DNA from 3 places in the Arthrobacter sp. NicSoilB8 genome. Region 3 is predicted to be linked to each of the others. Evidence: riboswitches for the same ligand, from Rfam matches in the RefSeq annotation. Region 3 holds a riboswitch; each other region holds the start of a gene.
The links. Region 3 has a riboswitch for cyclic di-AMP ahead of LDO15_RS04095 (NlpC/P60 family protein). Riboswitches for the same ligand answer to the same signal wherever they lie in the genome.
Positions count from the first base shown of each region.

Region 1: it holds a riboswitch for cyclic di-AMP, as region 3 does, so the genes downstream of both, LDO15_RS12880 (hypothetical protein) here and LDO15_RS04095 (NlpC/P60 family protein) in region 3, are expected to answer to the same signal.
Region 2: it holds a riboswitch for cyclic di-AMP, as region 3 does, so the genes downstream of both, LDO15_RS03395 (hypothetical protein) here and LDO15_RS04095 (NlpC/P60 family protein) in region 3, are expected to answer to the same signal.

Region 1 is NZ_AP024655.1:2,860,637-2,870,386, forward strand. Features, by position in the region: gene LDO15_RS12870 (response regulator transcription factor) at 1-578, shown strand, start outside; gene LDO15_RS12875 (HAMP domain-containing sensor histidine kinase) at 571-1,575, shown strand; gene LDO15_RS12880 (hypothetical protein) at 1,756-2,427, opposite strand; cyclic di-AMP (ydaO/yuaA leader) riboswitch at 2,432-2,636, opposite strand; gene LDO15_RS12885 (hypothetical protein) at 2,810-3,064, shown strand; gene LDO15_RS12890 (cation:proton antiporter) at 3,220-4,425, shown strand; gene LDO15_RS12895 (DNA alkylation repair protein) at 4,462-5,160, opposite strand; gene LDO15_RS12900 (DUF4430 domain-containing protein) at 5,361-5,960, shown strand; gene LDO15_RS12905 (glycoside hydrolase family 16 protein) at 6,246-7,355, shown strand; gene LDO15_RS12910 (aspartate/glutamate racemase family protein) at 7,557-8,210, opposite strand; gene LDO15_RS12915 (hypothetical protein) at 8,533-8,853, shown strand; gene LDO15_RS12920 (glycoside hydrolase family 16 protein) at 8,899-9,660, opposite strand.
Region 2 is NZ_AP024655.1:723,464-733,213, forward strand. Features, by position in the region: gene LDO15_RS03380 (glycosyltransferase family 39 protein) at 1-1,425, opposite strand, end outside; gene LDO15_RS03385 (glycosyltransferase family 39 protein) at 1,432-3,492, opposite strand; gene LDO15_RS03390 (bifunctional glycosyltransferase family 2/GtrA family protein) at 3,493-5,013, opposite strand; gene LDO15_RS03395 (hypothetical protein) at 5,180-5,998, opposite strand; cyclic di-AMP (ydaO/yuaA leader) riboswitch at 5,998-6,185, opposite strand; gene LDO15_RS03400 (HAMP domain-containing sensor histidine kinase) at 6,314-7,942, opposite strand; gene LDO15_RS03405 (response regulator transcription factor) at 7,946-8,686, opposite strand; gene LDO15_RS03410 (hypothetical protein) at 8,933-9,750, shown strand, end outside.
Region 3 is NZ_AP024655.1:895,844-905,593, reverse strand. Features, by position in the region: gene LDO15_RS04125 (glycoside hydrolase family 38 C-terminal domain-containing protein) at 1-169, opposite strand, end outside; gene fdhD (formate dehydrogenase accessory sulfurtransferase FdhD) at 356-1,228, opposite strand; gene LDO15_RS04115 (molybdopterin molybdotransferase MoeA) at 1,454-3,121, opposite strand; gene LDO15_RS04110 (DUF6457 domain-containing protein) at 3,118-3,405, opposite strand; gene LDO15_RS04105 (NTP transferase domain-containing protein) at 3,428-4,129, opposite strand; gene LDO15_RS04100 (HNH endonuclease) at 4,242-4,742, opposite strand; gene LDO15_RS04095 (NlpC/P60 family protein) at 4,967-5,725, opposite strand; cyclic di-AMP (ydaO/yuaA leader) riboswitch at 6,021-6,204, opposite strand; gene LDO15_RS04090 (M23 family metallopeptidase) at 6,327-7,148, opposite strand; cyclic di-AMP (ydaO/yuaA leader) riboswitch at 7,153-7,366, opposite strand; gene LDO15_RS04085 (metal-dependent transcriptional regulator) at 7,517-8,212, opposite strand; gene serC (phosphoserine transaminase) at 8,558-9,688, shown strand; gene LDO15_RS04075 (MFS transporter) at 9,678-9,750, opposite strand, start outside.

The DNA of each region.
Region 1 (9,750 bases), 2.0 Mb from region 3:
GGCTGGTGACCGACGGCCGTGACGGCCTGCACCTGGGGCTGACCCAGGCCTGGGACGTGATGGTGATTGACCGCGGGCTCCCCGTAATGGACGGCATCGCCCTCATCGCGGCGTTGCGGTCCAAAGGCATCGCCACGCCCATCCTGATCCTGACCGCCCTGGGCGATGCCGGCGAGAAAGTCCGGGGACTCGACGCCGGCGCCAACGATTACGTGACCAAGCCGTTCGACGCCGCCGAGCTGGCAGCACGCCTGCGTGCCCTGACGCGCACCTTTGCTCCGGCCGCGGCACCGTTGACGATCGGAGACTGGGAACTCGACCCGGCGCAACGCACCGTCCGGTCTGTCTATGGGCATGCGGTGTCACTGACAGCGAAAGAAGCCCAGCTCCTGGCGGCCCTTGCCGCGGAACCTGACCGGGTTTTCACCCGGGACGAACTCCTCGCGGCGTACTTCCACGCTTCCGACCAGCCCGGCATGATCGATACCTACGTTCACCACCTTCGCCGGAAGGTCGCCAAGGCCGTCATCCGCACCGTTCACGGCGTCGGCTACCAGATCGGCGACGCCAGTGAGTAATGCAGGGACCGACGGCGAAAATCCGGACCGCTCCACGCTGCGCAAGGCCTCGCTCAAGGTCGCCCTGCGGATCAGCGCCGCGTGCGCGGTCATGGTTCTCGGGCTCCTCGCCGCCACGGCCCTTTATCTCATGAATCAGCTCGCACATCCGGAAGTGCCGGGCCCGGCGGCCGGGACGGCCTACGCCTACCTGGATTCCAAGGATGTGCTCGAAGCCATGGTCATCGCCGGCGTGGCGGGAATCGTGCTGGCGGGCTTCGTCGGGTGGCTCAGCGCGCGCAGCGCCATCCGGCCCCTCGGCGACGCCTTGGCCCGGCAGCGGCGCTTCGTCCAGGACGCCAGCCACGAACTGCGCACGCCTTTGACCATCCTGGACACCCGGATCCAGCTCGCCCAGCGCAACACCGAACCCGAATCCAGGCAGGGCCAGGACCTGGCCCGGATCCGTGAGGACGCCGCCACGCTGACCGGAATTGTCAACGAACTGCTCCTCGCGGCAACCACGGACGCCCCGGACCGCTCGGCGCCGCCCGCCGATCTGGCCGGCGCCGCCGCCGGCGTCGCCGGGAGCCTTCAGCCGGTGGCCGGCCAGCGGGACGTGCGCCTGGATTTCTCCGCCGAGGCCCGGCCGCTGGCCCGGATCGACGCGAACGCTCTGCGCCGTGCGGTACTGGCCCTGGCTGACAACGCCCTCGCCCACACCCCTCCGGGCGGCCGCGTCAGCATCACGACGTCGATCGAGCAGCACCGCGCGGTCATCACCGTGGCGGACACGGGGACCGGCATCACGGGTGTGGATCAGGCCCGGATTTTTGATCGCTTCGTGCGGGCCTCCGCTACCGGCGGATCACAGGGACAGCGGAGCTTTGGCATCGGGCTGGCCCTGGTCCGGGAGATCGCGGTCGCTGCAGGCGGTTCCGTCGAGGTGGCCTCGACCGGTCCTGGGGGAACCGTCATGAAGATGACGCTCCCGCTGGCGGGCGTCGGAAATCCGTGAGAAGTCCGGACCCGCGCCGGGCGGACCATGACAATCATGCCCAGATCAATAAGCCCAGGCCAACCTGACCCATAGTAATCGGACATAGGAAAGACCGGCGATCGCTTGCCCCCAAGGGAATTCGATCGCCGGTCTTTCCGGTCTGGCTAATCCCGGGGGGACTGTTTGGCCCCTGCGGGCTTAGGCCCGGACGAAGGTCACGCCGCCGGTGGCGGTGAGCCAGGACAGCGGGTGGACCATCGTCGCGTTGACGCCGTTCATGCCGCCGCTGACTACCTGGCCGTTGCCGGCGTAGATGCCGACGTGGCCGGACTGGACCACCATGTCGCCGGGCTGCGGGGTCGCCACAATGGTTCCGAGGCCAAGGAAGGCGCGGGGGCCGATGTCGCCGACGGGCTTGCCCGCTGCGCCCAGGGCCTTTTCCACCATGGCGGTGCAGTCCTGGGTGATGCCCAGCTGGCTGTAGGCGGCCGAGAGCATGATGGCGTTCCGGCCACCGGCGGGCGCCGCAGCCGGGGCGGCGGCCGGAGCAGCCTGCACCTGCACGGTTGCCTTCGGTGCCGCCGCAGGCGCTGCGGGAGCCACTGCGGGAGCCGCGGCAATAGCCTTGGGCTGTTCGATGACGGGAGCGGCGACCGTGGCCACCGCGGGGCGGTCAAAGCTGATCTTGACGCTTGAATCGGCGCTGACCGGCGCGCTGACGAGTCCCTTGACGTCCAGAGTGGACGCCGGAGCGGAGTCGCGCTTCGCAGGTGCCGCGGCAGCGTTGGCTGCCATTCCGCTGGTGAGGACCAGGCCGGATGCGGCGGCGAGGACGGTGGCATGGCGCGCAAAAGTACGGATTGAAGACATGGATGTAGCCTCTCCCAATGCCTGCGAGGTGAGCTGTCGGATTCGGATGGGAGTCACCCGGCCGCACTCAAGGGCCCGTCGTTGCGGGCGCTGTGCGGCTTCACCCCAAGACCTGCATCTATCAGCAGGCCAAAAGTGGTTTCCCCGTCTCTGCCGGTCGTTGATGCGAGTTACCCCCGGGCCGCGGCAGAGTTAGGCAATCGGCTGGGGAGCGCCCGTATCGGAGACAACAGGCACATGTCCACGGTAGCGCGAACCGCACCCGAATGTCACATTAAGGTAACGGAGGCCACGGTGCCGGCCGGCAAATGCCCGTAGGGCGCCACGGCTTTTCGCACATAGGATGATGCCACCAGCACCACCTTCGAAGCGGAGGCCCGAAATGAACAGCCACTGTGTCGCCATCTGCCAGTTGAGCAACCAGCCCCAGGAGGATTTCGACGTCAACACCGAACTGCTGATCCTGGACGGCGGGGACGTCCACGTGTCCACCTGGGATGCTGAACCGCGGGACGGCGGCTTCGACGAGCACGTCCTGAACGACCGGGTGGACGCGCTCGGGTTCATGGTGGTCAATGACTGGGCCTTCCTGGACGGGAAGGCGTATGCGGTAGTGGAGCGGCGGACTGCACCTTAGACGCAGGCACCTTAGACGCACGGCACAGTTGGCGCACGGCACCGCAGAGGGGACTAATCTCATTCCATGATGAAGGAGCCGACGGCCGGCATCACCGCCATCCCGGTCGCGCTTGCCTGCCCGACAGTCCAACGGCCGGCCTGCAGCGGCGAGCCGTGACGTTCCTGTCCTTGGCGCTGATCGCCGTCGTCGCACTGGCCGGCCCGCTGCTGGCACTGCCGGTGCGCTGGCGGTTGCCTGTGGTGCTGGGTGAACTGCTCGCCGGCATCGTGATCGGGCGGTCGGGATTGGCCCTCGTGGACCCCTCCGATCCGACGTTTAGCCTGCTGGCCAACATCGGGTTCGCGCTGATGATGTTTGTGGCCGGAACCCACGTTCCCGTGAGGGATCCTCAGATCCGCTCCGCCCTCGGCAAGGGGGCCCGCCGGGCGACGGCGGCGGCGGCGGCGGCGGTGGCAGTCGGCACCGGCATCGGCCTGCTCTTCGGGACTGGTCATGCCCCGCTCTACGTCGTGCTGCTGGCGTCCTCTTCGGCTGCCCTGGTCCTTCCAATCGTCGATTCGCTGCGCCTGGGCGGACCCGATGTCGTCGCCATGACAGCGCAGGTGGCAATCGCCGACATCGCCTGCATTGTGGCGCTGCCGCTCCTGGTGGATCCGCCCCACGCCGGCCGGGCGGCGCTCGGCGCACTCACCGTGACCGGCTGTGCGGTGGCGCTCTATGTCGCGCTGCGCTGGCTGGAGGACAAGGGCATCCGCGGGCGCGTGCACCGTCTCTCGGAAAACCGCAAGTTCGCCCTCGAGCTGAGGTTCCAACTGGCGGCGCTGTTTGCAATGGCCGGCGTGGCGACTTTCAGCAACGTGTCGGTGATGATGGCGGGTTTTTCCTTCGGCCTGGTGGTGGCCGCCGTCGGCGAACCGCGGCGGCTGGCCCGGCAGCTGTTCGCCCTTAGCGACGGCTTCCTGGGGCCGGTGTTTTTCGTCTGGCTGGGAGCCTCATTGACGCTGAGGGACCTGGCCGGGCATCCGGACATGATTGGTCTGGGCCTGGCCCTGGGTGCCGGGACGCTGCTGACGCACGCCGGCCTGGTGTTCCTCGGGCTCCCGCTGCCCCTCGGGGTGTTGTCCGCGGCCCAGCTCGGCGTGCCCGTGGCGGCGGCGAGCATCGGGACGCAGCTGCAGGTGCTGCTCCCCGGCGAGGCCGCCGCGCTGCTGGTGGGCGCACTGGTCACCATCGCCGCGAGCGCTGTTGCCGGTTCACGGGCGGCCAGGACGTTCGCGCTTCCCGCGAATTCCGGCGGAAAATCCGGCGGGGCCGGCACCATTGTCGGCCCAGGCGACCCGGGCGATCCCCAAGGCTGAGCGAGGGCGCGGGCAGCCGCTGCCGGGGCGGACCGGTCACCCTCGGGCGGACGTGAACTGCAGCTCGGGCCTCTTCTTCGCCATCTCCGCCAGGACCCGGGAAACCGCCTCCCGGACCACCGCGCCGTCGGTGAGGGCGTCGGCGTCGGCCTCGGAAGTGAACCTCCCGGAGGTCCCGTCGAGCACGGAAACGGCGTGGCGGACGAATCTGTCCCAGTCCCCTGCGCCCGCGCGCAGCGCCAGCAGCGGCGAGAGCAGCGCGGCCCGGCGCAGCCAGGCGTCAGGCTCACGCACCCACCGGTCCAGCACGCTGTCGGCCCGCACCCGGCTCAGTACGTCGAGTCCGTTCACTAGGGGGCCGACGACGTCGACTGCGAGCGGGTCCACGAGGTCCCGCACCCTCGCCTCCCGGATGAAGCCCTCCAGCCGGGTGAGGTCGGAGTTGGTCAACAGCAACACATTCGTCTGCAGCAGCACCACCGCGGCCAGGCGCCGCTCGAAAACCGGCAACGCCCACAGTTCCGAGCTCAGCGCTGTGATCTCATCACGGGACAGCCCGGGATAGCGGCGGCCGGCGTTGCGGATGGTTCCCCGCACCGCACCCACGGAGGCGCCGTAAACCCGGAGCCCGCTGCCCCCGGGTTCCTTTCCCAGCCGGGACTGCAGTTCGTCCGCACGGCTCCAGGAACTCTCCTGCTGCAGCGCGGCGTCAATGAATTCGCCAGCATCACTCACGGGTCCATTCTTGCCCCTCACTGCCCGCGGCGGAAACGCGGTACCAACCCGTCCTGAGCGGCCCCTTCGAAGGGTCCCTCTGACTCGCCCGTCTGTCCCGCCTGTGTCCCCGTCTGCCTGTCCGGCTGCCTGTCCGACTGCCTGTCGGTCTGCCTAGACTGATCAGGTCAGGTCTCCGATCGAAAGCGGTTCACGAAACCATGCACACCAAGCTGTCACTCGCCGTCGCACTTTCCGCCGTGACGCTGGGGGTGGCGGCGTGCGCTGCCCCCGCGCCGTCCACCGCGCCGTCGGCCCAGGCCCCGGCGCCGGCGGCGGCCGCCGACTTTGCCTTGGACACCGCAGGGGCGCCCGGCCGGATCGCCCAGGCCGGCCTTGAGGTGCTGACAGCAGAGGGCAATGTCGACCACTATCACGCTCATCTGGACGTACTGAAGGACGGCAAGCCCGTCGCGGTGCCGGCCAATATCGGCATCACCGCCGGACCGGACCACAGGCCCAACGGCATCTCAGCGCTGCACACCCACGACACCACGGGCGTGGTCCACATCGAGTCCCCCACCGCGGGCCGGGTCTTCACCCTCGGGCAGTTCCTGACGGAATGGGGCGTCCTCGGAGGCAGCGGCGCCCCGGGCACGGGGGCGGGACCGCTGGACGGCTGGACCCTCTACGTGAACGGCCAGAAGTACGACGCCGGCATCCGGGACCTCCCGCTGAAAGCGCATGACGAGATCCTCTTGTCCTACGGCGCTGCCCCGGCACAGATTGCTGCCGCCTACGCTTTCCCGCCCGGAGAATGACATGGGTGCGGTCACGGGGTACGCGCCGGATCCCCGCGGCCAAACCGCCGGCCGCATGACTGGAGGTTTGCGGGCCAAGGTAACGATCGAGTAACGTTGGGCCCTGGCCGTGAAGGCCAGGCCCGAATGCAGGGCCCCCGGGCTGCCCTCACCCGGGCCCGGTTGCGCCGTTCGGCGTCTGCTCGCCCGTGCCCTTGCGGCAGGGGCCGGATGAAGCTTCCCGCACCCACCGCCGCCCTCGCAGCGACGATTAGGTGCGCCAGTCACAAAGCCCGGAGGGGTCCGTTGTTTAAGCAAACACCGTTCAAAAAAGCACAGTTCAAGCAAGAAGAATTCACGGCAGAAGAGTTCAAGCCAAAGCACTTCAATCAAATAGTCCTTGCGCTGGCCGTCGGCGCGCTGTCCCTGACCGGGTGCAGCGTGGCGCCCACGGCGGGCACCGCTGCTCCTTCAGCGGCCAGCGAGCCCTCGCGCCCCGCCGCGGCCTCCACGTCCTCGGCGGCCACAGCACCTAAGGCGGCGGCCGCTGCGTCTGCCACCAAGCCTGCTGCCGCAGCCGCCGCTGCCGGGGAGACCGGGGCCGACGCTGCTCCCGCCGCTGCGGCTGAAGCGCCTGCCGCCGCGCCCGGCGCCGCGCCGATCGCCGCGGGGGCCGGTGGCGCACAAGCGGCAGCCGCTACGGGTTCGACGCCGGCCGCGCCGGCCGCCGCCCCCGTTACGGCCCAGGCAGCCGTCGCAGCGACCGGCGACGGCTCGCAAGCCGCGACGGCACGGGGCTGGGGTGCAGTTGTTGCAGGTGACGAGTTCTCCAACACGGGCGCCCCGGACTCCACCAAGTGGAGCGTCTTCAAGGGAACCGGGCATGCCGGCAAGGGCGTGCGGAGCCCGCAGGCGTGGGCCGTTGCCAACGGGGTGGCCACGGTCAGCGGCGATTCGGCCGGCACCACGGGCGGCATGTCGGCCAAATTTGCGCAACAAAAATACGGCAAGTGGGAAACGCGCATGCGGACCAACGCCCGGGACCCGAAGTACCACCCGGTGCTGATCCTGTGGCCCAACAGCACCTCGCCCAACTGCGCCGAGATCGACTACGCCGAGGGCAGCACCAACACGGCCCAAATCAAGTTCTTCCTGCACTATGCCTGCAGCGGATCGAACTTCCAGACCACCGCGGCCAAGACCATCGACACCACGCAGTGGCACAACTACGCCGTGGAGTGGACTCCGGCCGGCATCACCGGATACATCGACGGCGTGAAGACCTTCTCCGACACAAACCCGGCGCATCTTCCCTCCGTCGGCATGCACCAGACGCTGCAGTTGGACTGGTTCCCCGACGGATCAGCCACGAAACCTTCACAGATGCAGGTCGACTGGGTCCGCGTCTACAAGTAGGCGTCCCTGCGTAGGACCAACTCATCACCAAGGCAGCCCCGCGTCCCGTTTGGGACGCGGGGCTGCCTTGGTGATGAGTGCCTTGTCGTTGGCCGGCCGACGCCGGCGGGATGTCCCCGGCGTCGAATTCAAACCCCCCGCATTCAAACCCCCGAATTCAAACCCCCGAATTCAAACCTCCGGAATTCAAACCTCCGGAATTCAAACCTCCTGCAGTTCGCGGGCAAGCACGGCCGAGACGAGCATGGAGCCGGCTGCTGTCACCGCGTCGATGACCGGAATACCAAGGCGGCGGCGGAGCACCTCTGCCATGCCGATGCTGCTCAGGCCCGTGCTGGCCTGGACGATGACGTCGGCGCCGGCATCAACGAGCATGTGCGCCGCGGCGAGGGTGTCGAAGATCCCGGTCGGCATCAGGAATGCGTCGGGTGTCTCGACGTGTCCCACGCCGTCGATGAGCAGCATGCGTTCGCCCAATGCGTCTGAGATAGGGCCCGGCACATGGGCTCCGAGTCCCAGCACGCCAATCCTTCCGCCAAAAGTCTGTGCCGCTGCCGCGGCAGCGGAGCCAGCTCCGATGACCGGGATATCCACGGCCGCGCGGGTTGCCGCCAGGCCGGGGTCCGACGCGCAACTAATGATCAGGGCATCGGCGTCGCCGGCCATTTCCCTCGCCAGCAGGGCAACTTTGGGTGCCGCGGCTGCAAGCGACGCCTGGTCATAGACTCCGGACGGCTGGTCCGGGATGCAGCGGGAGGTAACGGTAAATCCGAAGGCTTCCTGCAGGATCCTCCCGTGGGCGTTGAGCAGGCGGCGGTCCGACGTCGTCATCACCCGGATCAGTCCAACACGCATGATGTATTACCTTTCCGAACGGAATCCATGGTGCGAGGCTACTCGGCGAGTATTTCCATGTCTTTTCGGGGAGATGACCAATACGGGCCCTGGAGGGAAAAGGATGGGCTGGCGACGGTGGATGCGGGCTCGCTCCGGGCCCCGCGCCGTAACTTGTGCATCACCTTGGCAAAAACTTCGCCTCCGTTGGGTTTGGGCGCCGGGCGCCGTTATATGGTGTGCACGGTGGTCCGCCTTCAGATCCGGGGTCCATACCCGGGATGGGGGGAAGGCGGAAAACCGGTTCCGGGCTCAGCCGGAACGATGATCAAAGGAATAGCCCATGTCGGTGGAGCCGTCGTCCACTCCCGGACGCCCGCAGGAACAGGAACCCGTTGATTTGGCATCCGGCGCGGAGCATGCCGCCGATGCCGCAGGAATCCGACATCAGGCCGCCAGAATCATCGAGGCGGTCCTCGCCGACACCGCGCCGGAACATGACAAAGCGCGTGAGCTGCTTCGCCGGCAAATTGCTGCGCATCCCGGGCACCCGGAACGGGCCCTGGCGGAGCACCTCGCCGCGTTGAAAGCTGTGGCGGGGCCCTTTGAGGGAACGTCCGGCGCTGCACTCCAGATCTGGCCGGACGTAGCCTCCGGAGAGTGATCGAGGGTTCAGGCGCTCAATCCCTCGCGCTCGGTTCCACGGCGCTCACTTGTAGACGCGGATCCAGTCGACCTGCATTTGACTGGGTTTGGTGGGGTTCCCGTTGGGGAACCAGTCCAGTTGCACCGATTGGTGCATCCCCACTGTGGGCTGATGTGCGGGGTTCGTGTCGCTGAACCATACTGACCCATCGAGGTATCCGGTGATCCCCGCGGGAGTCCATTCCACGGCGTAGTTGTGCCATTGAGTCGTATCGATCGACCGTTCGGCCCGGGTTTGGAAGTTCGGGCCGCGGCAGGCGTGGTGCAGGTTGAACTTGATCTTGGTGGTGTCAGCGGTGCCTTCCGCATAGTCGATTTCGGCGCAAGTGGGAGATTTGTTGTTGTTCGGCCACAGCATTACGACGGGATGATATTGCGTATCCCGCGCATTGGTCCGCATCCTGGCTTCCCAGCGGCCGAACCGCTGCTGGGCAAACTTGGCGGACATGCCGCCTGTAGTGCCCGCCGCGTCGCCGCTGACCGTCGCTACACCGCCTCCCACGGCCCAGGCCTTCGGGCTGCGGATCCCCTTGCCCCCATGCCCCGGACCGTCGTACACCTTCCATTTTGTGGGGTCAGGCCGCCCTGAGTAGTTGAACTCATCCCCCGCCACCACCGGCCCCCAGCCGCGGACGACGGCGGCCTGGGTCCCGTCGGATATGCCCGTCAGGGCCGCCTGCCGGTCCAGGGCAGCCGGGGAGCCGCACCCGGCCAGAGCCAATGCGCCTGCCGCCGTCAGGGCCGCAGCCGCCCGCTTTGCGAACATCACTCCTCCTGGTGCCTGTGATGCCTGGAAGGCGGAACTGCCGCGGCAGGCTCAATTCCGCTCGGAAGAACAGTCCGGATGCGGCACCAC
Region 2 (9,750 bases), 170 kb from region 3:
TCCCGGCGCCGCGGCGGCCAGCACCATCCCGCCGGCGGCGAGGGAGCCCAGGAGCGCCACCCAGCGCAGCCAGGGAAGGTACGTCGCCTGGCGGCCGAGGAGTTCGGCGGCCATGGCCCCGGCCGCCACGACGGCGACGGCGAGGACCGCGGCCGCCACCGGCTGGTCCCGCCGCTGCCAGAGCAGGACTCCGCCCAGTCCGGCGAGGCCCGCGATCCCGGGAGCCAGCGCCACCATGTAGTACGGATGGATGATCCCGGCCATGAGGCTGAATGTCAGGCCGGTGACACCCACCCAGGAACCCCAGATGATCACGGAGGCCCGCACGGCGTCGGTGCGAGGGGCCCGGCGCCCCAGCCAGAGCAGGCCCGCTGCGAGCAGCAGCACCGCGGGCAGCAGCCAGGCGATCTGGCCGCCGAACTCGCTGTTGAAGAGCCTGAACAGTCCCGGCGTGCCCCAGTTGCCGCCCCCGCCCACACTGCCGGTTTCCTCGCCGGTCAGCCGGCCCAGGCCGTTATAGCCGAGGGTCAGTTCCAGGATGGAGTTGTTCTGCGATCCGCCGATGTAGGGGCGGTTCGCGGCGGGGATGAGTTCGACGGCGGCGAGCCACCACCCGGCAGCGACAGCCATCGCCGCGCCCGCGGCAAGCAGGTGAAGGATGCGCTTGACTACCCCGGCCCGCGCCGCGAGCAGGTACGCCAGGGCGAAGCCGGGGACAACCAGCAGGACCTGCAGCTGCTTGGTGAGGAAACCGAACCCCAGGAGCACCCCGGCGAGCAGGAACCAGCGCAGGCGGCCGTCCTGGATAGAGCGCAGGACGGCATAGGCGGCCCCGGTCATCAGGAGCACCAGGAGGGCGTCGGGGTTGTTGAACCGGAACATCAGCACGGCCACCGGGGTCAGCGCCATGACCGCGCCGGCCAGGAGCCCGGCACGGTGGGCCAGCCGCGGATCCGCCGTGGCGGGGGCCGCGGCCCGGCGCACGGCCAGATAGACGAGCCAGATCGTGCCGATTCCCATGAGCGCCTGCGGCACGAGGACGCTCCAGGGGCTCAGCCCGAAGATCCGCACGGACAGCCCCATCAGCCACAGCGACGCCGGCGGCTTGTCCACGGTAATGGCGTTGGCGGCGTCCGAGGAGCCAAAGAACCAAGCCGTCCAGTCCTGCGACCCGGCCTGGGCGGCTGCGGAGTAGAAGGCGTTCGCCCAGCCGGAGGCGCCGAGGTTCCACAGGTACAGTCCGGCGGTAGCCAGCAGCAGGGCCGCCAGTTCCAGCCGCCGCAGCAGTGGCCGGGCTCCGGGGACACCGAGCGTCGCGCCCCCGGACGGGCCCGGCGCGCAGGCCGGCGCGCGGTCGGGCGCCGGATCCGGCGTAGGGCCGGTCGTTGGGCCGGTCGTTGGGCTGGGGCTCAGGGTGTCAGTCATGGCCGCCTATGCCCCCAGCTTGTAGACGGTGGTGTTGCCCACGGTCTGGGCCTGGAAGTTGGCGGCCACCCACGTGGCGACCTCGGAGTTGCCGCCGCGGCCTCCGCCCATCCCGCCCATGCCGCCGCCGGAAATGAAGTAGCCGATCTCGCCGCGGTCCACCATCGCCTGGAACTGCGCGAGGGTGGGGTAGGGGTCGCCGCCGTTCCAGCCGCCGAGCGCGATCACGCTGGTACCGGTGGCGAGTTCCAGGCTGGCGGCCTGGGTGGCACCGGAGACAATCGCGGACCACTTGGCGTCGGAGGACTTCAGCAGCGCGGTCAGCTCGGCCGATGCCGTTTCGCCGCCTGCTCCGCCGGGTCCGCCGGCCAGGCCGCTGGTGGTGGCGGTCCCGCCGCCGCCGGCCGTCCTGCCTGCCGCCCCGAAACCGCCGCCCATCGCGGATGCGGTGGGCCCGGATGTGGGGATCGAACCGGAGTGCGGCTGGACCGCCGTCGCCAGGGTCCAGGCAGTGGTCCCCAGCCCTCCGGCGAGCAGTGAGAGGATCACGACGCCGGAGGTGGCGGCCTTGCGGAACCGCACCGGAAGCGCCGACATGCTGTCCACCCGCAGGAGCAGCGCCGCGGCGGCGAGGGCGCCCAGGACCACGACGATCACGCGAAGCCCGGGGAGCCAGGCCGGGTCGCGGCCGAGGAGCACGGCGGACCAGACCGAGGTGGCCAGGACTGTCACGGCCAGGACCACCCGCGCGGGCCAGTAGGCCCTTCCCCGCCACAGTTCCACGGAGCCGATGCCCACCAGGGCTGCGACGGCGGGGGCTAATGCCACGGCGTAGTACGGATGCACGGTGCCGCTCATGAAGCTGAAGATGCCGGCCGTGATCACCAGCCAGCCGCCCCACAGCAGGAGCGCCGCACGGGTTGTTGAGGTCCGGGCCTCCCGCCGGGTGAACCACAGCCCGGCGGCCAGCAGGATCAGTGCCGCCGGAAGCAGCCAGGACACCTCGCCGCCGAAACTGGTCCCGAACATCCGGGTGATCCCGGCCGCGCCGCCGAAGCCTACGTTGCCGTTGCCGCCAGGGCCCCCGGCGTTGCCGCCTCCGGGCATGCCCCCGCCGGACCCCGTGATCCGGCCCAGGCCGTTGTAGCCGAACGTGAGTTCCAGGAAGCTGTTGGTTTCCGAGCCTGCCATGTAGGGGCGGACCGTGGCCGGGGTCAGTTGGAAGAGCACCAGGTAGCTTCCGGCCACCACCACGATCCCGGCGGCGGCGGCCAGCAGGTGCAGGAGCCGGCGGCCGAGGGTGGCGGGCGCCGCCCACAGGTAGGCCAGGGCCAGCCCGGGCACGATCAGGAAGCCCTGCAGCATTTTGGTCAGGAAGGCCAGGCCGATCACGGCGCCGGCAGCCGCGAGCCATTTCCAGCCGGCCTTCTCGATGGCGCGGGTAGTGAGGTAGGCGGCCAGGACCAGGCACAGGGTGAGCATGGCATCCGGGTTGTTGAACCGGAACATGAGGGCGGCCACGGGGGTCAGTGCCAGGGCGCCGCCGGCGAGGAGGCCCGCCGCCGGTCCGGACACGCGCTTGACAGTCAGGTAGAGGAGACCGGCGGCGGCCACGCCCATGAGTGCCTGGGGGATGAGCATGCTCAGTGCCGAGAATCCGAAGATCCGTCCCGCGAGGGCCGGGATCCAGAGGGCGGCCGGCGGCTTGTCCACCGTGATGGCGTTGCCGGCGTCGAGCGAGCCGAACAGCAGCGCGGTCCAGTCCTTGGTCCCGGCCTGGATTGCCGCGGCGTAGAAGGAATTGGCGTAGCCGGTGGCTTCCAGGTTCCACAGGTACAACACCGCAGTGAGCACCAGCAGCAGGGCTGCGGAGGGCCGGACCCAACGCGCCTGCGGTCCGAACAGCAGGCGTTCCCGGCGGCTCCGGGGTACGGGCGGGCCTGATACGGGCGGGTGCGGCGCCGTCCCGGCTGGCTCGGGCGCCGGGGCGGGCGTTTCCTGGACCGGCGGGCTGCCGGCGGGCGAACCGGCCCGGGCTCCGCCGGTGGGGCTGATGGTTGCCGTCATTTATTTGGCCGTTTCTGTGCGGGGGAGGGAAGCATCGGTGCCGCTTTGCGCGGGAACAGCATCGGGGGCGCCCTGCGCCGGAAGGTCGGGGATGGGTCTGTTGCGGAAGACCACCAACCGGAAGAGCAGGAATTTGACGGCCGTGGCCGCCAGGTTGGCGGCGGTGACCGTGACGAGTTCGAGCCAGCGGTCCGGGGACCCGCCTGACGCGCCGTGAACCAGGGCGAGGGCGCCCGAGGTCAGGGCGAGCCCGATCCCGAAGACCAGCAGTCCCTCGAAGTGGTGGCGTGCCGCCTGGCTGCGTCCTTGGATGCCGAATGTGAAGCGCCGGTTGGCCGCTGTGTTGGCCACGGCGGTGGTGAGCAACGCGAGGAAGTTGGCCAGCTGCGGGTCCATGATCCCGCGGCAGAGCAGGAAGATCACCAGGTACGCGAGGGTGGAGGCCACCCCGATGCTGCCGAAGCGGACGAGCTGTCCGAAGAGGCTTCCGCCGGGGCTTTGTTCCTGGGACCGTGATGAGGCCGGCAGCGGCCCGCGGGCCAGGGCGGCACGCAGTTCGGGAACCGGAATCCGGCCGGAGACCAGGTCACGGCTCAGCCGTGCCATGCCGCGCAGGTCCGCGAGGGCAGTCTGGATGATGTCCACGCTGGAATCGGGGTCGTCGGTCCAGTCCACCGGGACTTCGTGGACGCGCAGGCCGCACTTTTCGGCCAGGACCAGCAGTTCGGTGTCGAAGAACCAAGCGTTGTCCAGCGTGTGGGGCAGCAGCTGCCGTGCCACGTCCGCCCGGATTGCCTTGAAGCCGCACTGCGCGTCGCTAAAGTGGGCGCCGAGGAGTGACTGCAGCAGGAAGTTGTAGCTGCGCGAGATGAATTCCCGTTTGGGGCCGCGGACGACGCGCGAGTTGCGGGTCAGCCGGGTCCCGATCGCCAGGTCGGAGTGCCCCGAAATGAGCGGGGCGAGGAGGGGACCGAGCGCTGCCAGATCGGTGGAGAGGTCCACGTCCATGTATGCCAGGACCGGCGACGGCGAGGCAAGCCATACCTTGCGAAGGGCATGGCCGCGGCCTTTTTCGGCCATGTGGACCACGTTCACCTCGCGCAGCTCGCGGGCTACGCGTTCGGCCGTCTTGAGCGTCCCGTCGGTGCTGGCGTTGTCCGCCACGGTGATCCGGAACGGGTGCGGGAAGGAGCCGAGAAGGTAAGTATGGAGCCGGCGCAGGCAAGCTTCGAGGTCCCGTTCCTCGTTGAAGACCGGGATGGCGACATCCAGCACCGGTGTGCTGGTACGCGTGTCTATGGGTGAGCGCCGGCTGCCGTGGCTGGTCAGAGGCCCGTCAAACGGGCCAGGGACGGGAGTATCGGCCAGCACATGCCCCGATGAGGCAGGCCCGGACGGTGCAGGCCCGGACAGTGCAGACCCGGACGGTGCACGTTCTGACGTGGCGGCGGACGCCGCCGGACCGGCCGGCGGCGCCGCGGAGCGGGGAAGGGTTCCTGTGCCCTGGTCTGTGAATGTCATGGCTCAACTTTCCCGGCGGCCCATATGAGGGCTTTAGGGTCAAGCTGTGCGGGGGCTGTGGAAGTTCGGCCCGCTCCCGGTATGGCACACGCCTAAGAGGCCCCGGATCACGAGGATCCGGGGCCTCCAAGGAGGGGCTGGGCAGGCGGGGCCGGCTGGTGCCGGCTTAGTACCAGTTGTGCGCCAAGTGGAAGTTCAGGGCGCCGCAGGGTGAGCCGTAGCGCGTCTTGACGTAGTTCAGGCCCCAGTTGATCTGGGTCCGGTAGTTCGTCAGGTAATCGGCGCCGGCGCTCGCCATCTTCGAGGCTGGCAGGGACTGGACCACGCCGTAGGCGCCGCTGCTGGGGTTCTTGGCGGTCGTCTTCCAGTCCGATTCCTTGGTCCAGAGCTTCTGCAGGCACTGCATCTGGCCCGGAGCCCAGCCGTAGCTGCCCAGCTGGGCGGCGGCGTAGGCCTGCGCGCCGGCGGGATCGTCGACTGCGACCGGAGCCGCCGCCGGAGCCGGTGCTGCCACGGGAGCGGGAGCCGGCGCAGGTGCTGCCGCGGGTGCCGCTGCAGGAGCGGGTGCGGGGGCCGCGGCGGGTGCCGGTGCGGGCGCGGGGGCAGCAGCAGCCGGGGCGGCCGGCGGTTCGGCGGCCTTAACTTCCGGGAGCGTGGGGGCCACGTTTTTTCCCGCCGGAGCGGTGGGAGCAGCGATCTGGACGCGTTCGAAGTTGAGCTTGGCCAGCGGGTCGGCACTGGTGGCCGTCGAGGTGTTCGCAACATTCGCCCCGTGCGTTCCCGGTTCTGCTGCCTGGCTGGCGGCGGCGCCGCCCACCAGCATTGCGCAGGCGACGGTGACGACGGCGGCGCGGTGGCCGGTGATGCCGAGCCCGGTGGCCAGCCGCGACAGGGCGGATGCCTGCTTGGCTGGTTCGGCGCGGTGACGCGACTTCGTGGAGTGTGCAACGCCGTCAGGGCGCGTTTGTACCTGGAGTTCAGTCATGATCGCCTCTCAACGCCTGCGGAGTTAGCTGTCGGGTTCGGATGAGGTCATCCGGCCGCACGGAAAAGTCACGTGTCGGCTTCACCCCAAGGGCGCATATGTGCAGAATGCCCGGGAACTCTGGGTCCCCCGCCTCTGCCTCGTCTAGCGGAATCCGGGAAGCGGCAGAGTTTGGCGTCCATCCGGATGTGCGGCGCCGATGGCAGCGCACTCCTACGACGCTACAGGACGGCGACGCTTAAGTCACATTTTGGTAACAGGAGTCACAGCGGCGGGGTGTCGGCTTGTGTAGACCCTTGGGCCGCATTCGTGGGCTTACGCGGGCGCGGATGGGGGTGCCGCGGGCAGCCGAACGGCGAACTCCGTCCGGCCGGGCCTGGACGTGACCTCGACGGTCCCTCCGTGGGCCTCCACGATCGACTGGACAATGGACAGGCCCAACCCGCTCGTCCCCTCGGAGGTCGGCGCGGGAGCCGCCATGCCCGCAGCTCTGGAGGCTGCGGACAAACCGCCGGAAACCGTGCCGGAAAGGGTGCCGGACGCAGTGCGGGCTCCCGCCGCTGCGACCGCAGGCTGGGCGGCGGTGCCCGCCCGATTGGTGCGCGAGGCGTCGGCCCGGGCGAAGCGGGCGAAGACGCGTCCGACGAATTCGGGGTCGATGCCGCTGCCGTTGTCCGTCACTGTGACCACCGCGCTGCCGTCAGCCGAACGCATGACCCCCGTGACCACCTTCGTCCCGGGTTCCGTGTGCTTGCGTGCGTTGGACAGGAGGTTGGCGAGGACCTGGTGCAGCTGGGTCGCATCCCCCCGCACCACCACGGGCTCGTCCGGGAGTTCCAGCTGCCAGATGCGGTCCGGGGCCATGACCTTTTCATCGCTCACCGTCTCGATGGCCAGCTGGGTGAGGTCGACGTCGGTGACCTTGAGCGGCTGCCCCTCGTCCAGCCGTGCCAGCAGTAGCAGGTCTTCCACGAGGGTGGTCATGCGCTCGGACTGGCTCTGCACGCGGGCGAGGGATTTCTCGCCGTCGGGCGTGAAGTGCTCGGTCATCCGCATCAGCTCGGTGTAGCCGCGGATGGCCGTGAGCGGAGTGCGGAGCTCGTGCGAGGCGTCGGCAACGAACTGCCGCACCTTCATTTCGCTTTCCTGCCGTGCCTCGAGGGCGTTGGAGACGTTGTCCAGCATCTGGTTCAGCGCGTAACCCACGCTGCCCACCTCGGTTCCCGGATGGGCCACCGACGCCGGGACGCGCACCCCGAGCGCCACCTCGCCCGCGTCCAGCGGGAGGCGGGAAACCTTGGTGGCAACCTCGGAGAGCTGTTCCAGCGGCTTCATGGTCCGCCGGATCACAGCCGTCCCGGCGAGGCCGATCAGCACGAGCCCGCCCGCGGAGACCACCACCATGGTCCAGACCAGCGAGGCCAGGGTGTTTTGTTTTTCTGCCAGCGGGAGCCCGGTAACGATCACGTCGCCGTAGGGTGCACGCACGGCAGTGAGCCGGTAGTCCCCGGCCGAGAGGGTCCGGTCCACCGGCAGCCCGTTCGGGGTGAGCGCCAGGAGGACGGCGTTGTCGTCCGGGGAAAGGCTCTTGCGGGTGGCGTCCCCGGCCAGGAAGCCGGGGTTGCTGACCTCTCCGCCCTGTATGCGTGCGTTGAGCGTGCCGATGCCCTGCCCCCGGGCCTCAAGAGGGTCCGGACGCCCGTCCGGGTTGCCGGACACGGGCCGGCCGAACTCGCTCGAGCGGTGGGAGGCCTGGCTGAGCTGGTCATCGAGCTGCCGGGTCAGGAACAAGTCCATGGAGGCATAGCTGAACAGTCCCACAGCGCCGCAGATGGCCACGAGCAACGCCATGGCCACGAGGACCAGTCGGGTGCGCAAGTGCCACGTGGAGGGGTTGCGCCAATCGCGCCCGGGGACGCGGGTCACACCGGAAAGTGAGGGCACGGATCAGTCCGCCGGCTTGAGGACGTAGCCTGCGCCTCGCACGGTGTGGATCATGGGCGCGTGGTTGGCGTCGACCTTCTTGCGGAGGTAGGAAATGTACAGTTCCACGATGTTCGCCTGGCCGCCGAAGTCATAGTCCCAGACCCGGTCCAGAATCTGGGCCTTGCTGATGACCCGCTTGGGGTTCTCCATGAGGTAGCGCAGCAGTTCGAACTGCGTGGCGGTCAGGTGCAGCTCCTCGCCGGCCCGGGTGACTTCACGAGTATCGACATTGAGCACAAGGTCGCCCACCACGAGTTCGGCGGTGTCCATGGCGGCCACCCCGGAGCGCTGGACCAGCCGGTGCAGGCGCAGCAGGACCTCTTCCATGCTGAACGGCTTCGTGACGTAGTCGTCGCCGCCCGCCGCCAGACCGGTAATGCGGTCCTGGACGGCGTCCTTGGCCGTCAGGAACAGCGCCGGCACCTCCGGCGCGAACGCGCGGATCCTGCTGAGCAGCTCGACGCCGTCGAACCCGGGAAGCATCACGTCCAGCACCAGCACGTCGGGACGGAATTCCTTGGCAAGCCGGACCGCAGCGGGCCCGTCGGCCGCCACGGCCACGGACCAGCCTGCCATCCGCAGGCCCATGCTCATGAGTTCGGAGAGGCTGGGCTCGTCATCCACCACGAGGGCGCGGATGGGGGAGCCGTCCGGGTGCGTGAGCTGGGGAAGGTTGTTGGTCATGGAGTGCGAAGTGGCCATGGGACAACTCTCCGATCTGCCGGTTAGGCGGGGCTTTGGGGACCCTGTGCGGCACCTGTGAATCCCAGCCTAGCGAGCTGGACGCCTCGGCGGGGCCCGACTGGCTCGATCGACGGGACATCCAGCCGACCTTTCGGTCCCGCCGGAAGGTCACAGGCACGGCTGTCGGCCCGCACAGCCCAGGCACAGGATCGCTCAGCACTCTGGGGGTGAACACAGATCCGCACCCCCTGAAGGAGAAACACCATGAGCGGTCAGCATCCCGGAACCGGTTCCGGGCCAGCCCCAGCATCCGACCCCGGCGCCGCGACGGCGCCCGCACCAGTGAACACGCCCCCTGCGGCCGGGCAGCCGGCCCCCGGCGCTACCACCGGGCCGCACGACGCCGGGCAGCCGGCCGCCGCCGTTGTCTCCGGCTGGGGTGCGCTGCCCCCGGCGTCGACGGTTCCTGCGTCGGCCCCCGCCTGGGGCATGCCCCGGCAGGAGCCGCCGGCCCCTGCTGCCGCAGCAGGCTGGGGCGCGCCGGGAGCCTTCCCTAAAACATCCACTGCGTCCAAGCCATGGACCCCTCGGCGCGCGCTCGCCGTCGCCGGGGCCGCAGCCGTCCTGGCAGTCGGGGCGGGCGTGGGAGTCTACGCCCTCACCTCAAGTTCTGCGGCAGCCGACGGAACGACGCTCGGCGCGGCTGGCGGACAAGGCGCCGGCGGCCAGGGTTTCGCTCCCGGTGCGCCGGGTTCTGCGCAGGACGGATCCGCGGGCGGCGGCATGCCCGGGCAGGGCGGTCCAGGCGATTTCGCGGCCGGCGGCCTGGGCGGAATGGGCGGCGGCCTTTCCGCAGCCGTTCATGCCGAGTATGTGGTGCTGCAGGGGAGTGAATACACCACGATGGCCGAGCAGGTGGGCACCGTGAGCGAGGTCAGTTCGTCCGCCGTCACCGTCAAGAGCAGCGACGGGTTCACCCGCAGCTATGCGCTGGGAAGCGACGTCGTGGTGAGCAATCTGCAACAGCGGCGCCAGCAGGCCGGCGGCACGGGCACCCAGCTGAGCGTGGCGGACATCGTCGC
Region 3 (9,750 bases):
CCTGGGGCATGAACTTGTGCCGCAGCGCCTCCAGCGCCGGTACCGGTTCCTCCGGCGCGTCCCAGTTGCTTAGCGTCAGGGGAATGCTGCGCGGGTACACCGCGGGGCCGATGCGGTCACGCAGAAAGCGGTCCAGCCGGACTTCGGTAAGACGGCGGTCATCGTGCAAGGTGTTCCTCTTCAGCCCGGGGTCCGATTGACTCCAATCGGTGGATAAAACTTACGCCGCAGGCAAGCCTTTGGCCAAGTGCCGACGTTGGCCGGTCCTGCCGGCCAGCCGTGCCTCCCGGCCCGATGACCGGAGCAGGTGCCCGTTCCAGCCGACGGCGCTGGCCGCCCGCGCTAGCCCACAGCGCTAGCCGACCGCGGGGGACGGAACCTTTATGCGGTGCTCGCCCGCGTACACGTTCAGGCTGGTCCGGCGGCTGAACCCTGCCAGGGTCATCCCGCTGGCCTCGGCAAGCTCGACGGCGAGGCTGGAGGGGGCGCTGACAGCGGCGAGGACCGGAATTCCGGCAAGGGATGCTTTTTGGACGAGCTCGAACGACGCCCTGCCGGACACCTGCAGCACGGTCCCCCGGAGCGGAAGCATGCCTTCGCGGAGCGCCCAGCCCACGACTTTGTCCACCGCGTTGTGCCGTCCGACGTCTTCCCGGAGGCACAGCAGCTCCGCCGAGCCGTCGTCGGAGATCCTGAACAGACCGGCGGCATGCACGCCGCCGGTGACATCGAAGATGTCCTGGGCGGAGCGGAGGGCGTCCGGGAGGGCCGCCAGGGTTGCCACGGGAACGGTCAGCGGATCCCCGGCCGGGCTGTAGTGCGAGGATTTCCGCACCGCATCAATCGAGTCCGTCCCGCAAATGCCGCAGGAACTGGAGGTGAAGACGTTGCGTCCGGTCTCCGGACGCGCGACGTCGGGCCGGAGTTGAGCCTCCACAACGTTGAACGTCTGCACACCGTCGGCGTCTTCGCCGGCGCAGAACCTGAGCGAGACCAGCTGCTCGGGGGTCCAAATGACACCCTCTGAGACAAGGAACCCCGCGACGAGGTCGAAATCATGGCCAGGCGTTCGCATGGTGACGGAGAACGGCATGCTGCCGAGACGGATTTCCAGCGGCTCCTCGACGGCAAGGACGTCCTCCCGGTGCCGGACCGGGAATTCGAGAGCCTGCGGGGAACCGTCCAAGACGATCTTGTGCACCTTGCGGCGCTGTGTCAGGCGGCCCATCCGGTACTCCTAAGCAACATGGTGTGCGGTTGTTTTGATTCTCTGGCTGGTTCCATCATTGCAAGCGCCGGACCGTGAGGCCAGCGCAGCGGGGGTGGTGGACCTTCCGTGGGCCTGTTCGGCGGACCTGTCCCGCTCGGGACCGCGGGGCCTGATCCGCTTGGCGGGACCGGGGGACCCGATCGGGCGGGACCGGCCGGGTTCGCGCCCGGGTGCCTGCGGTCTTCAGCCCAGCAAGGCACTCCAGTCCACCGGCCCGTCGCTGGCTGCGGGTTTCCTGGCCGTCCGCTTCGCGGCGGGCTTTGGCGCGGCGGAGGCGGTCGCCGGGTCCGGGAGCGGTGCGCCCCACGGGAGCGCGAAGGCGGGGACCAGCTCGCCCAGCTGCACGCCGTGGGGCGGGACCACCAGGACTCCGTCGGCGGCGGCCAGGCCCCGCATCATTCCCGGTCCCGTGTGTTGTGCCGGCGACGCCATGCCGTAGAGCAGGCGGAAGGGCATGAGCCGTGTCCGGCCGGGATCGGGGTCAATCGTCGAGCCGCAGGGCACCTCGCTGAGCGGAGGAATGGGACGGTGCCCCAGGGCTGCCAGGAGAGGGGCTCCGATGGTGGACAGCGCCATCATGGCCGCGAGCGGGTTTCCCGGCAGGCCGAGGATGTACCTGCCGTCCGGCAGTTCGGCCAGGACGGCGGGGTGGCCTGGCCGCATCGCGATCCCGTCGATCAGCAGGCGTCCGCCGAGGTCGGCGACCGAACGCCGGAGGTGGTCCGTTCCGGAGCGTCCCGTGCCGCCGGTGGTGATGACGACGTCGGCGGGCAGGCTTTCATCGGCGGGCTCGGCAGCCGGAGCCGAGTGTTTGTGGCCGGAGGGATTCCCGGTGGGGTCGCGGAACGGCTCGCTGGCTGCGCCGCCGGGCTGAGCGCGGGTGGGGTCGCTGGCCGCGGTGACGGGCTCGTTGTCCTCGAGGGCGGCGAGCCATTCGGCGTAGGTGTCGCCGATTTTCAATTCTTCCGTGCAGATCCCGCCGAGCATGTCCACGACGGCCGCCAGTTGGGGTCCGAACGTGTCGCGGACCTGCCCGGGCGCCGGCGTCCCCGATGTCACAACCTCGGAGCCGGTGAAGACGAGCCGCACCACGGCCTTGCCGAGCACGGGAAGCATGTCAAGTCCGGCCAGCGCGGCGAGGGCGAGGTGAGCGGGGTTCAGGACGGTGCCGCGCTTGATCAGGAGGTCCCCTGCGGCAGCCTCCTGCCCCGCCTTCCTGATGTGGTCACCGTTCCGCGGGTCACCCGGCTTCGCGGTGCCGCCCAGCTTAAGCACGGGCAGGCCGTCCTCGTCGGTGTCGATCACGCCGCTTTCACTGCGGAGGACCGCCTTTGCCCCGGCCGGGATGAGGCCGCCGGTGGCAATCGGACTTGCCTGGTGCGGCGCCAGCAACTGGTTGGGTTCGGCCAGGACCCAGGGGCCGCTGCCGTTGACAGCCCAGCCGTCCATGGCAGAGGAGGCATAGTGCGGCATATCCTGCAGGGCGACCACGTCGGCGGCCAGGGTCCGGCCCAGGGCCTGCCGGAGCGGGACGGGGGCGGCAGGGATGGGAGTGGCACAATCGAAAGCTAGCTGCCGGGCCTCCTGCCACGTGTGCGCCAGGTGCCGGTGCTGAACCTCCGCCGCGTCCCCGTCTGAAGTGTCCGTACCCGAAGTGTCTGCCGCCGCGACCTGGGCTAGCGTGTCCCGGTCCGCGTCGGCCTGACCCGATATGTCTGTGTCGGCGATGTCTTGTTCTGTATGGATAAACGGAGCCGCAGGGCTGCTGTCGGGACCGTTCCCGGGGCCGCTCTCATGCCCCTGTTCGCCAGGGGCAGCCGGTCCGCCGCCGTCCGGGGGCGCAGGCGTCATGCCCCGGAAGCTTCGGCGGCTGCGTAGTCCGTGGCGAGTCGGCGCGCGACAGCCATGGCGGCCTGCATGGAGGCGGTGTCCGTGGCCCGCCCGGAACCGGAGGCCAGACCGGCGGCAAAGCCGGCAATGAATGTGGTCAGCGGCGCCGCCGGGCGCACCACGGAATGGGCGGCCACGCCTGCCAGGGCGAGCACCTCGTTCACGTCAATCTCAATGTCTTCCAGCTCCAGCGCCTGGAGCAGGGCACGGCACCAGTCTTCCAGCGTTTCATCCTGGCTCTTCACCGTTTTGCCTCCATGGTCGAGTTCAGCTGCGGAATTCCGGACCGGTTCCCGGACCGAGGTCTGGAAACCTGTCGGACATCCCTAATGCGGAAGCGTCATCCCAGGTGTCAACATCATCCGTGGAACCGGAGGGAACGCGAACTTCCCGCACGTCCAGCCTAGCAAGAAGGGCGAAGACCGACGCGTTTTCCAGGCTGCCCGCGCGCGCGGCGTCCTCGGCGCATCGTTGTAGCCCGGCCGTGCTATAAAACCCCAGGAGCGGCTGCTTCCGGCCGTCAGCCGAGACGGCCATGACGCCGTCGCGCCCTTCGCTGCCCGTCGTACCGTCCGGCGTCACAGCGGGCGAATCAGCGGGCGAAGCGGCCAGCGCGTCGGCCAGGGTGCGGACGGCCGCGGCCGACCGCGGCATGTCGCAGGCGAGGACAAGGATGAACGGCGCGGGGTAGCCCGCTTCAGGGCGGCCAGCGTAATCGGCGGCCAGCGCGCCCACTCCCGCGGCGATGGCGGCGGCCGGGCCCGCGAACGGCGGGTCTTCCCGGCAACTGAGGACGCCGACGGGCAGGCCCCCGGGGTCAGGACCGACGACGACCGTGCGCCCTGCCGCGGCCGCGGAACGCAGTGACCGCTCCAGGAGAGTGGCGCCGTCGTAGATCAGCCGGGACTTGGGCACGCCGCCCAGGCGGGACGACCGTCCCCCGGCGAGAATGATGGCATCGAACTCCACCGGTTCAGCCTATCGCGGCGGGGGCTGCCGACGGTTGCCGCCGGGCCGGCGCCGCCCCCGGCTCCTTCGAGCGGCAGGCGGCCGCTCCGGGTCACCGACGCAGGGGCCTGGTTCAGGCGGCCGATTCAGGCAGCAGGAACGGGTCCCACGCCGGCGTCGGCTTTTCGAGTTCCTTGATCTGCCAGATGGTGCCCTTCGGCGGCCCCGGCACGAACCCGACCTTCCAGCCCATCTCCGCTGGCGTATGGTCTCCCTTGGCGTTGTTGCAGCGCAGGCAGGCCGCGACCAGGTTCTCCCAGGAATCGGCGCCGCCCCGGGACTTGGGCTGGACGTGGTCGATGGTGTGGGCAGCCTTGCCGCAGTAGGCGCAGCGGTGGGCATCGCGGCGGAGCACGCCGCGGCGGCTGACCGCTGTCATCGTGTTGTACCGCGGCCGGATGTACCGGTTCAGGAGGATCACGGAGGGGCGGCCCAAAATGTCCTGGGGGCCGACGACAGGGTCCTCACCTTCGGCCACGACGCTGGCCTTTCCGGTCAGGACAAGGACTAGCGCCCGGCGGAAGGTCACTACCGCCAGCGGTTCATATCCAGCATTCAGAACGAGTGTGCGCATCCGCATACCTCTTCACGGCCGCACCCGCCAGGGGCACGAGGGCCGGCTGCCCTGTGCATGGTCGGGCTATGGATCGACAAGACAAGAGTAAACACTCAACTGCCGGATCACCGAATATTTTTTCACGGACGCGGTGATTGACGCGGAAAGTTAATGAGGCGGTAACGCAAAAGACCCCCGCCTCACAAGAGGCGGGGGTCTTTTGAAGTGCGGAGGGCTTGTGCCTAGCCGCCGACGCGGATGAAGACCGGGCCGGAGCCGACGTTCACGCTGTACAGCGCGGTGGTGCCACCGTTCCAGCCGCCGTGGACGGCCATGCCGTTGCCGACGTAAACAGCGATGTGGGCCAGGCCCACGCCGCCGTTCTGGTAGTAGGCGAGGTCGCCCGGACGTGCTTCGGCGGCGCTCACGGTGCGGCCGAGGGACAGGTAACCTGCCGGCCAGCCGTGGTAGTGGATGCCGGCCGCGGCCAGGGCGTTGGTGGCGAGGGCGGTGCAGTCCTGCGCCACGCCGATCTGTGCGTAGGCGGCAGCGGCGATGGTCGCCCCGGCGCCGCTTCCGATGCCGGCGGGAGCCTGCGCAGCGACGCCGCCGCTGACGCCAAGCTGGGCGCCGCCGGCCTGGGAAGCCGTGGCGTCCTGGACCTGCACGACGGGCTTGGGAGCCTCGACGACGGGAGCCGGCGACGTGGTGACGGCGGGCTTCTCGTAGGAGATCGCAATGGTGGACGCGGCCGAGATCGTGGCCGGAGCGGACGCCTGGACCTCAAGGGCGGAAGCGGAGGTGGATTCGCGCTGAACGTTGGTCTCAGCAGCGTTGGCTGCGATTCCACTGGTCAGAACCAGACCGGAAGCTGCGGCGATGACCGCGGCCTGACGGCCCATGCCGCCGGCGTTGTCGCCGACTGCCTTGGCAATAACAGCCAGCGAGTTGGTCTTGGTGACCTCGGCGCGGTGCCGTGCAATGGTTGCACGAGTAGTCATTAAGTTCTCTCTTTCGTGATCCTTGGACCGCGCGTTTTTGGGCGCGGACTGAGGACGCTCCGGCATCTTGGGGGTACGCCGGATCGCCCCGAAATGGGTTACTTAGCGAAGGGTGTACTGCGAAGACGCGCCAAAAGCGGGAACTGCATGCTGTCCGGACTCAGTGGAAATCGAGCCAGCGGAACGTGATCCAATCCGGGCGCCGGCAAGGGCGGCACGAGACATGGATTTCAGCGGGCTCATAAGAGCCGCGCCAGTGCGCAGACGCGCAGCATTGTGGCGTGAAGACACGAAAGTAGCCTCTCCCAATGCCTACGAGGTGAGCTGTCGGATTCGGATGGGAGTCACCCGGCCGCGCTGCTTCCTGGGAAGCGTTGCGACTTAACCCCAAGGCCTTCTTTCGAAGGCCAAAATTGGTTCCCCCGCCCCTGCCAGACGATGTAATGCGAACGGACCTTGAGCGGTGGCAGAGCTAGGCAATCCACTCAAGAGCGCCAACTTCGGAAAAGTTGGCGTGCTTCAAACCCTACAGGAGTCCGGACCCAATGTCACATTCAGATCACGGCGTGTCGCGTGGATTTGAGAGCGGCCCATCATCTTTCTAGAGCCAGCCGAGCGGGTCAACGACATCGCCGTTGACCATGACTTCAAAGTGAAGGTGGCAGCCCGTGGAGGCGCCCGTGGTGCCGCTCATCGCAATGACATCGCCGCGGGAGACCTTCTGGCCGACCGTGACCGACGACGAGGACAGGTGGTTGTACGTGGTCTCCAGGCCGTTGCCGTGATCGATCACCACGCGGTTTCCGCCGCCGTAGGGGTGCCATCCGTTGAAGGTAACGGTGCCGCTGGCCGCTGCATGGACCTGAGTGCCGCACTGGGCGACGTAATCCTGGCCGCGGTGGAACTCGCCCGCGCCGCCGGTGATGGGGCTGACGCGGTAGCCGAACGGCGAGGCCGTGACCATCTGGTCCAGCGGCGCACCGAGCGTGCCGGCCGATGCCGCACGGGTGATGCTGCCCACGGACTGCGCACTCAGCAGCTGCTTGAGCTTCCCGTCCGGATCGCCCTTGGTGGTGACGGCGGTGCGGCTGAAATCGACCTTCGCGGCGGCGGCAGCCGTGACATCCGGCTGCACTGCGGCGGCCAGGGCGCCCGATCCGTCGGTGTTCGAGGCCATGACCGGGCTGGTGACGGGGACCGTTACCGTGAGGATCAGGCCGGTTGCGGCCAGGGCGATCCCGGCCTTCTGCCCGACGCCGCTGGCCGCTGCGAAGTCCGTTACCTGACGGAACGGACCGCGCCGGCGACGGCGTTCATCCCGGTGCACGTCGCGCGGGCGTTCGGCCGTATAGGCGAGTACGGGACGCGGCTCCGGAGCGGGACCGCTCGCGCGGCGACGGCCCCTGGCGGTCTGGGTGGTCAAGAACGGTTCCTCTCTGGATAGCCTGCGAAGTTAGCTGTCGGATTCGGGTCAGAGAGATCAAAGACCCGGTCCGCCGTTGCAAGCGCCCAGACACAGGGGCATCCTCAGGGATCCCTCGGTGGAAGTTGCTTGCCGCTGACGGACTTCACCCCAAGGCTGCCGAAGAAGCAGCCGAAAGTGGTTCCCCCGCCCCTGCCAGAAGGTGGTTCTGCGACTGATCCGCTGGCAGGGCTCGGCTTCGGATCAGGTAACGCTTTGGTATCGGTACTGGCCACTAACTATAGGCGATTAAGCCGCCCGGTAATAAATCCGTAATCGCTTTTGTGCACAACTCATGGGTCGTCCCATCTCCGGGACGTCGTGGCTGGTCAGGCGACTGTTACAAACACGTGCGCGGCAACCTCGGGCGGCAGCTCCAGCGCGCCTTCGATATCCGGGACCCGGACCGAGATGTACTCCCCGACCCGCTCCAGCGACACCAGCGCACCGGGCCGGATTCCGCCCTCGTCGAGCTGGGCCAGGAGCTCCGGTTCCACCTGGATCGGCTCCGCGAGCCGGTTGACCCTGATCCGCGAGCCCGGACCGTAGCCGGCCATGGCGTCCAGCAGGTTCACAACCCCGTCCATGTGGGCGCCGGAGGGCGCACCGCCCAGTTCCGCAAGCCCCGGAATCGGGTTCCCGTAGGGCGAAACCGTGGGGTGGTTGAGCATCTCGAAGATGCGTCGCTCGACGCGTTCACTCATGACGTGCTCCCAGCGGCAGGCTTCCTCGTGGACGTAGGCCCAGTCGAGCCCGATCACGTCAGCCAGCAGACGTTCGGCGAGACGGTGCTTGCGCATCACGCCGACGGCGCGTTTCCGCCCGGTTTCTGTCAGCTCAAGGTGCCGGTCGCCCGAAACAACCACCAGCCCGTCACGTTCCATCCGGCCGATGGTCTGGGAAACGGTGGGGCCGGAGTGGCGGAGCCGTTCGGCGATGCGGGCGCGGAGGGCGACGATGTTTTCTTCTTCAAGTTCCAGAATGGTCCGAAGATACATCTCCGTGGTATCGATCAGATCCGTCATTCAGCTCAGCTCCTCGAGCGCAGTCCTTGCGTCATTCCCACCGTACCGCGTGCGGGCTGCGTGCAGGATGCGCCCTGGCGAGATCCGCCGTACGTTCGCAGGACAGCCTAGCCTATTTTGAATTACTCCGGATAATCCTTCGTCCTGCCCGGGCGGCCTCACGCCGTCCGCCCTCCGGCCCTTCGCGCGGCGTCTCAATGACCGGACTGTGACAGCCCATTTTCCGTATCGCCGGGACCTGTGAGGCAAAATGGCAAGGCAGAATAAAGAGGGGTGTCCGTTGTAGCCATCCCCATCAGGCCATCTCCCAGCCACGCTACGAACCAGCCGAAAATTGGAGCAACTGTGAGCGACACCAGCATCACGATCCCCGCCAACCTCCTCCCCCAGGACGGACGGTTCGGCGCCGGGCCGTCCAAGGTCCGACCGGAGCAGATGGAGGCCCTCGCCGCGGCATCGGCGAAGCTGCTGGGGACCTCGCACCGCCAGGCGCCCGTGAAGAACCTGGTCGGCTCCGTCCGCAGCGGCCTCAGCGAGTTCTTCCGTGCCCCGGAAGGCTACGAAGTGATCCTCGGTGTCGGCGGCTCCACCGCGTTCTGGGACATTGCCAGCTTCGGGCTCGTGGAGAACAAGGCGCAGCACCTGTCCTTCGGTGAGTTCGGTTCGAAGTTTGCTTCGGCTACCAACAAGGCGCCGTTCCTCGCCGAGTCCTCCATCATCAAGGCCGAGCCCGGCACGCGTCCCACCGCCGTCGCGGAGTCCGGCGTCGACGTCTACGCGTGGCCGCAGAATGAGACGTCCACCGGCGTGGCCGCTCCCGTCCGGCGTGTGGCAGGCGCCGACGAAGGCTCGCTCGTGCTGGTGGATGCTACGTCGGCCGCGGGCGGGCTGGACGTGGACGTGGCGGAGTCCGACGTCTACTACTTTGCGCCGCAGAAGAACTTCGCATCCGACGGCGGCCTGTGGCTCGGCCTGTTCTCCCCGGCCGCGCTGGAGCGGGCGGCACAGATCAAGGCCAGCAACCGCTGGATCCCCGATTTCCTGGACCTTCAGACGGCCATCGACAACTCGCGGCTGAACCAGACCTACAACACCCCCGCGCTGGCCACCCTGGTCACCCTGGATGCCCAGGTGCAGTGGCTCAACGCCAACGGCGGCCTGGACTTCGCCTCGGCACGGACCGCTGATTCGGCCGGCCGGATCTACCGCTGGGCCGAGGCATCCGGCTACGCCACCCCGTTCGTGGCCAGGGCCGAGGACCGCTCCAACGTGATCGCTACTATCGACTTCGACGAATCGGTCGATGCCTCCGCCATCGCCAAGGTGCTCCGCGCCAACGGCATCGTCGACACCGAGCCGTACCGCAAGCTGGGCCGGAACCAGCTGCGCATCGCCACCTTTGTGGCAATCGAGCCGGACGATGTCTCTGCGCTGCTCGAATGCATCGATTTCGTGGTGGCGGAACTCAAGAAGTAGAGCCTCGGCGTCCGACGGCGTCGTCCCGGCCCGGTGCCGCGGCGGCGCCGTCGTCGTTCCCG